Regions from separate parts of the Archangium minus genome, predicted to be linked through region 1. Evidence: riboswitches for the same ligand, from Rfam matches in the RefSeq annotation. Region 1 holds a riboswitch; the other holds the start of a gene.
The links. A riboswitch is a leader RNA that binds a small molecule or an ion and turns the genes downstream of it on or off. The one in region 1 is predicted to bind cobalamin.

Region 1 (3,399 bases):
CCAGCCGTCTCCCGTTGCAGCAGGAGGTGCATGGCCCAGACGGCCAGACCACTGAAGACAGCGAGCCCGAGGCGGCGAATCAAGGCCCTGACGCGCTCGCCCACCGCGAGGGATGCGAGCAGCGCCAACCCCGTTACGCCCAGGGCGGTATGCGGCGCGGGCCCGGCGAGTGTCACCACCAGGGCCAACAGAGCGCCCCCCAGCTTGAGGCGTGCATCGAGCCTCGCGGCTCGCTCTCGCAGCTGGGAGGTGCGGCTCACGTCTGTTCCCTCGTCTCGACGAACAGGGCGCGGTAGAGGTAGCCGAGGAAGAATCCCCCTACGAGCCCAGCACAGAGGAAGGCGAAGAGGAGGACATCCCCCTCTATTGGGATCAGTGGTGGCTGCGGGGTGCGACCAGCGGCCTCGGCGAACGGGAGCACCACGTGCTCGTCGACGCCCGGCCAGCCCGTGGCGGTAGCGAGGAGTGGCGTCATGACGTGGCGGGAGCGGGAGGGGGGAGGGCGTGGAAGTGCAGGAGGGCGGGCCGACGGCGGGCGATGAAGACGACGGCTCCCGCGGTGAGGGCGCCCTCGAGAATACCCAGCGGAAGTTGCGTGGGGAGGAACGAGAGCAGCAGTGTTCCCAACGCGCTGCCCAGGGGCTGGGCGCCGTGCAGCGCGGAGGCCAGCTCGAAGGACGTCATGGCGTAGGTGGCCCAGTCGGACAGCATGCCGGCGGCGAAGGCGGCCACCGCGAGGGGGGCTCGCACCGCGCGCAGTCCGTGGAAGACGCCGTAGCCGACGAAGCCGCCCACCACACCCATGGACCAGATGTCGGCGCCCAAGGTGGTGAGCCCGCCGTGGGCGAGGAAGAGCGCCTGGAGCAGCAGCGCCACGAACGTCACCAGCACCGTCATCACCGGGCCGATAAGCACGGCGGCGAGCCCCGTGCCGCATGGATGCGAGCAGGTGCCGATGATGGGGACCGGCACCGGCATGCACGAGACGACGAAGACGGCGGCGGCGAGCATCGCCACGAAGGGCGAGTAGAGCGGGTTCTGCGCCACGCGCTGCCGCAATCGCGTGACACCGAGCGCGAGCAGCGGAAGGACGGAGACGGTCCAGCCCAAGGCCCATCCGAACGGAAGGAGTCCTTCCGCCAGGTGCATGGCGTGGGCGGGGTGGGGCAGCAGCAGGAGGGCCGCGAGCAGCCAGAAACGGGAGGGGGCCCGAGAGGCGTGGAGCGCTGGCTGAAGGAGGGCCTGGACGCGATGCCACAGTGCGGCACCACACCCACGCCCGGAGATACCCGGCATGGTAACCTCGCTCTCAATCCGCGGAGAGGTGGGGTTGAATGGCCTGGGTAGGTCTCCTGGCTCGTGGATTCAGAACGCCTGACGACGTTCAGCGCCGCCTCCACCTTCCCCGACGCGAGGGCATCGAGTGGTGACTTCGGAGGCTGCTCTCCACTTACAGTGGCGGGACCGCGCCGGATTCACACCGGCTTCCCTGTTATGCCCGTGAGAGTGGGCACCCATGGCTGGAATTCAGTTGTCGGGGCCAAGTACCGGAGGGGACGGGACCCTGTCAATGGATAGTCATCCACCGACGAGCAGCCCCTGCCGGTGAAGCCATCCCGCGATGGCCAGCCCCCGGTCTGGAGGAATCCACCGGGTCCATGCGCGGAGGAGCTCCTGGATCGTTCGTCCGTCGCCCAGGCACTCCAGCAGGGGCGCCAGTTCAACACCCCCCAGGTAGGCCACGGGGCGGGCGAGGCTCGGGTGGTTCAACGCGCGTCGGAGCTCCACGTACTCGCCCACGATACAGGGTGTGTCGATCAGGGCTGCTCCCTCCGCCAGGCGCACGCGGTGCTTCGGCCGCCTGCTCAGTTCCTCCCGGAGGGCGGGCGTGGGCGGCTCTGTCGCGGGCCGGGCGCGGCGCTTCCAGAAGGCCTCGTCCCGGTAGCGTGAGTGCTCGTGGTAGTAGCCTCCCGCCCACGCCGCGTGTTGCTCCACCGAGTGCCGCTGGTTCTCCCGGTAGAAGGCCAGGGCCGCCGCCGTGTTTCCCCGGCCGGACAGGAGCGTATGCACCACAACGCTCCCGCACAGCGCCGTCTGCAGTGCCTTCTGCACCCCGGATGAGGACAGGGGATCGATGCCGAAGCCGGCCTCGCCCAGCTTGATGCAGGTGTCGTCAATGGGCTCCGGGTCCGCGTAGCTGGTGGCGTCACACGCGATGACTGGGCCCATCCGTCTCGCGTCCTTCAGCCCATGCAGCAGCTCCGAGCCCGCCATCAGCTCGAGGTAGAAGTCCTCCAGTCCCGGCTTGCGAACGCCTCGCTGGCGCAACAGCTCCGGATCGACGAAGGCCATGGCGTTGAAGAGCCCGCCCGGAAGGTGCGAGCCCCAGAACCACGCCGCGCGCGCCGCCTCCACCCGCGTCTCCGCGTGATTCACGGGAGCGCAGTGCCAGTAGCCGTACAGCGCCAGGGTCCGTGCCGAGGTGGGCTCCTTCTGGCCGCCCAGCACGAAGGCGCGCCCGCTTGCGTCGGCGAGGAAGCGGGCCCGGACGAGGATCGCCCTATCTCCGCTCGACACGGAGACCTCCCAGCCTCGTGCCAGACGCCGGGGCTCGCTCGCGGTGGCGGGCTGGAGCACCGTGACTCCCACCGCCTTCGCGGCGCCGAGCAGCAGCGCGTCAAAGCGGCCCCTGTCCACCGCGAGGCCAGGCTCCGAGGCCCTTGCCCGAGCGACACGGGTCTCGTCGTCCGTCCAGCGGACACGTGCCTCGGTAGCGGGAAGAAAGCCCGAGGCGATTACCGCCTCACGGAGTTCGAGTGCCTCCAGCAGGGGCCACACCCCGGGCGTCAGCGACTCGCCCACGTGGAGCCGTGGGAAGGCGTGCCGCTCCACCAGGAGGACGCGGTGCCCGCGCCGCGCCAGCTCGCGAGCGAACGCCGAGCCCGCGGGCCCTCCGCCGATGACGCAGACCTCGGTCTCAAGGAGCTCCGTGCTCATGGTTGGTGCGCGGCCTCGGGCACCAGGCCGAAGTAGTCGGGCCGTCGCGCCACGAGCCGGCTGTACGCACCCAGGCAGTAGTGCAGCCAGCCGCGGATGTAGTCACACGCCGGGCGCCCTCGTTGGATGACCTCGTGGTGACAGCCGCCGCTGCACATGTACCGCGCCCAGCAGTTCCTGCACGGCTCCTGTCGGTGCACGTGGCGCTCGGCGAGCCACCGGGCCTGGCGCTCGCGATCCACACCCGTGCGCAGGTCTCCCATCGCGCCTTCCTCATCACCCACGAAGCGGTGACAGGCCGCGAGATTGCCCTCTGCCGACACACCCAGGTACCCCGCGCCCGCGCCGCACGGGTAGGGCCGGTGCGTGCCCTTGTGGATCTCCCGCATGGCATTGACCACG
Region 2 (3,399 bases), 3.4 Mb from region 1:
CGAGGCGGACTTGATGGGCCTGCTGGAGCACCCCAACCTGGTGAGCCGACTGGAGATCGGCGAGGCCTTCGGGCGCTACTTCATCGCGATGGAGTTCCTCGTGGGCGGTGACCTGGAGGGGCTGCTCCGGGCGCACGAGAGCCAGGGCTCCCCGCCTCCGGTAGCCGTGGGTGTCCACGTGTGCATCGAGGTGCTGCGGGCACTGGCCTACTTCCACCAGGCGCGCACGCGCAGCGGCCGGCCGCTGGAGCTCATCCACGGGGACGTGAATCCCTCCAACATCTTCTTCTCCGGGCAATGCGAGGTGAAGCTCGGCGACTTCGGCGTGGCCAAGGCGCGCGGGTTGGACCTGGGCCCGGAGGACGGGGTGACGGCGGGCAAGCTGCACTACCTGTCTCCGGAGCAGACGCGCGGGGACACAGTGACGCAGGCCTCGGACCTCTTCTCGATGGGCATCGTCCTGCACGAGCTGGTGCTGGGCTTCCACCCCTTCGCACGCAACAGCGACGACCCCGAGGTGGTGATGGCCGCTATCCGGGCGGCGAAGCTGAGCCTCCCGGACAAGCTGGATCGGCAGCTCGGGGTCATCCTCCGCAAGGCGCTGGCGCCGGACGTGAACCAGCGCTACCGCACGGCGGGAGAGTTCGCTGGAGCACTCTTCACGTGGGCGCTGGACACAGGTCAGCCCTTCGCTCCGCGCGAGCTCCAGCCCTCGTTGCAGCAGGCCCTCTCCCTGGCCCTCTGGGAGCGGGAGAAGATCCGTCCAAGGTAGATCGGAAGCGGCACCGGACGAAGGAATTGTCGCGGGCCGCGGCGCTCGGCCGGATTCATTGACAGCCTAGGGGTCCACCCGTACGTTGGCTCGCGTCGCTGGTGCCCGAGCATCCGCTCTGGCTTGAAAGGGAATCCGGTGTGAATCCGGAGCTGCCCCGCAGCGGTAAGCGAGAACGAACCCGTCCACCACACACTGGCCGAGAGGCTGGGAAGTAGGCGGCATTAGGAATCAGCACCGGCCATGCGCCGGGTGCTCGCGAGCCCGAAGACCTGCCAGCACCTGCCCCCTGGGGAGAAATCCAGTGGCAGCTCGACCTGGACGCATCTGATCCAGTCGCCCGTGGGGGCGAAGGTCGGCCTTGCGAGTCATCGCACGTCGCATGCGCGGCGCGGGCAGACCTTTTCCTCCTCGGCTCAACACGGTCGCGAACGGAGGAGGAGGAGCATGTTGAACGGAAGCCACACCGCGGGACGCGAGCAGGGCTCGCAGTCCATGGTCCCCATGGCCCCCATGTCCACGCCGCCCACCACCATGCGGGTGCGCAAGCGCAACGGGAGCCTCGAGGGTGCGGACCTGAACAAGATCGTCCGGGCGATCGGCCGTTGTTGCGACGGGCTGCGCCAGGTCGATGCCATCCGCGTGGCGACGAAGACGATTGCCGGCCTGTACGACGGCGCCTCGACCAAGGAGCTCGACCAGCTCTCCATCCAGACCGCGGCCTCGCTGACCCTGGAGGAGCCCGAGTACGCGAAGCTCGCGGCGCGGCTGCTCGCGACGTACATCGACAAGGAGGTCTCCGGGCAGGAGATCCACTCCTTCTCTCAGTCAATCGCCGCTGGCCAGCGGGTAGGCCTGGTGAACGAGCGCGTCGCGAAGCTCGTCACGACGAACTCCCGCAAGCTGAATGACGCGATCGACCCCTCGCGCAACCGCCTCTTCGAGTACTTCGGGCTGCGCACGGTCTATGACCGCTACCTGCTCAAGCACCCGAAGACGCGCGAGGTGCTCGAGACGCCGCAGCACTTCTTCATGCGCATCGCGGTGGCGCTTGGGGAGACGGTTCCGGAGATCCTCGAGCTCTACCGGCTCTTCTCGACGCTGGAGTACGTGCCGAGCTCCCCCACCCTCTTCAACTCGGGCACGTGCCACGAGCAGCTCTCGTCCTGCTTCCTGCTGGACTCGCCCGGGGACGACCTGGAGAGCATCTACCAGCGCTACACGGACGTCGCGATGCTCTCGAAGTTCTCGGGTGGCATTGGCCTCGCGTACCACCGGATCCGCTCGCGCGGCTCGCTCATCGGGAGCACGAACGGGCACAGCAACGGCATCGTGCCGTGGCTGAAGACGCTCGATGCGTCCGTGGCGGCGGTGAACCAGGGAGGAAAGCGCAAGGGCGCGTGCTGCGTGTACCTGGAGACCTGGCACGCGGACCTCGAGGAGTTCCTCGAGCTGCGCGACAACACGGGTGATGAGGCCCGGCGCACGCACAACCTGAACCTCGCGAACTGGATTCCGGACCTCTTCATGAAGCGCGTGGAGGCCGATGGGAACTGGTCCCTGTTCGATCCGAAGGCGGTGCCGCACCTCACGGACCTGTACGGCGAGGAGTTCGAGCGCGCCTACGCGCAGGCGGAGCAGCAGGGCCTCGCGCACAAGACGCTGAAGGCGCGTGAGCTGTACGGGCGCATGATGCGGACGCTCGCGCAGACCGGAAACGGGTGGATGACGTTCAAGGACAAGTCCAACCGGGCCTGCAACCAGACGGCGCTGCCGGGCCGGGTCGTCCACCTCTCGAATCTCTGCACGGAGATCCTCGAGGTGACCTCGAAGGATGAGACGGCGGTCTGCAACCTCGGCTCCATCAACCTCGCGCGGCACACGTCCGTGGACGACGCGGGCCGGGTGACGTTTGACTGGGAGAAGCTCGCGCGGACGGTGCGCACGGCGGTGCGGCAGCTCGATCGGGTGATCGACCTGAACTACTACCCCATCACCTCGGCGAAGGGCTCGAACCTGCGCTGGCGCCCGGTGGGCCTGGGCCTGATGGGCCTGCAGGACGTGTTCTTCCAGATGCGCCTGCCCTTCGACAGCGTCGAGGCGCGCACGCTCTCGAGGAAGATCTCCGAGGAGATCTACTTCCACGCGCTCTCCGTCTCGTCGGACATGGCGGCCGAGCGCGGTGCACACCCGTCCTTCTCCGAGACGCGGGCCGCGCGCGGCGAGCTCCAGTTCGACGCGTGGAACGTGGTGCCCGAGGACTCCGCGCGCTGGAACGCCCTGCGGAAGCGAATCCAGGAGGTAGGCCTGCGCAACTCGCTGCTCATCGCCATCGCGCCGACGGCGACCATCGCCTCGATCGCGGGCTGCTACGAGTGCATCGAGCCGCAGGTGTCCAACCTCTTCAAGCGCGAGACGCTCTCGGGAGACTTCCTCCAGGTCAACCGCTACCTCGTCGAGGAGCTGAAGGCGCTCGGCATGTGGAACGAGGACATGCGCGCGCGCATCAAGCTGGCGGAGGGCTCCATCCAGTCGCTCGGGGAGATTCCCGCCGAGGTGCGCGCCATCTACCGCACGGCGTGGGAGCTGCCCATGCGCTCGCTCATCGACATGGCGGCGGACCGAGG

Region 2: linked by a shared signal. The riboswitch ahead of F0U60_RS42335 (ribonucleoside-diphosphate reductase subunit alpha) and the one ahead of F0U60_RS28115 (energy-coupling factor ABC transporter permease) in region 1 are both predicted to bind cobalamin.

Annotation. Positions count from the first base shown of each region.
Region 1 is NZ_CP043494.1:6,942,134-6,945,532, reverse strand. Features, by position in the region: gene F0U60_RS28125 (energy-coupling factor transporter transmembrane component T family protein) at 1-260, opposite strand, end outside; gene F0U60_RS28120 (hypothetical protein) at 257-475, opposite strand; gene F0U60_RS28115 (energy-coupling factor ABC transporter permease) at 472-1,296, opposite strand; cobalamin riboswitch at 1,325-1,533, opposite strand; gene F0U60_RS28110 (NAD(P)/FAD-dependent oxidoreductase) at 1,579-2,997, opposite strand; gene F0U60_RS28105 (radical SAM protein) at 2,994-3,399, opposite strand, start outside.
Region 2 is NZ_CP043494.1:10,342,670-10,346,068, forward strand. Features, by position in the region: gene F0U60_RS42330 (serine/threonine-protein kinase) at 1-772, shown strand, start outside; cobalamin riboswitch at 855-1,067, shown strand; gene F0U60_RS42335 (ribonucleoside-diphosphate reductase subunit alpha) at 1,268-3,399, shown strand, end outside.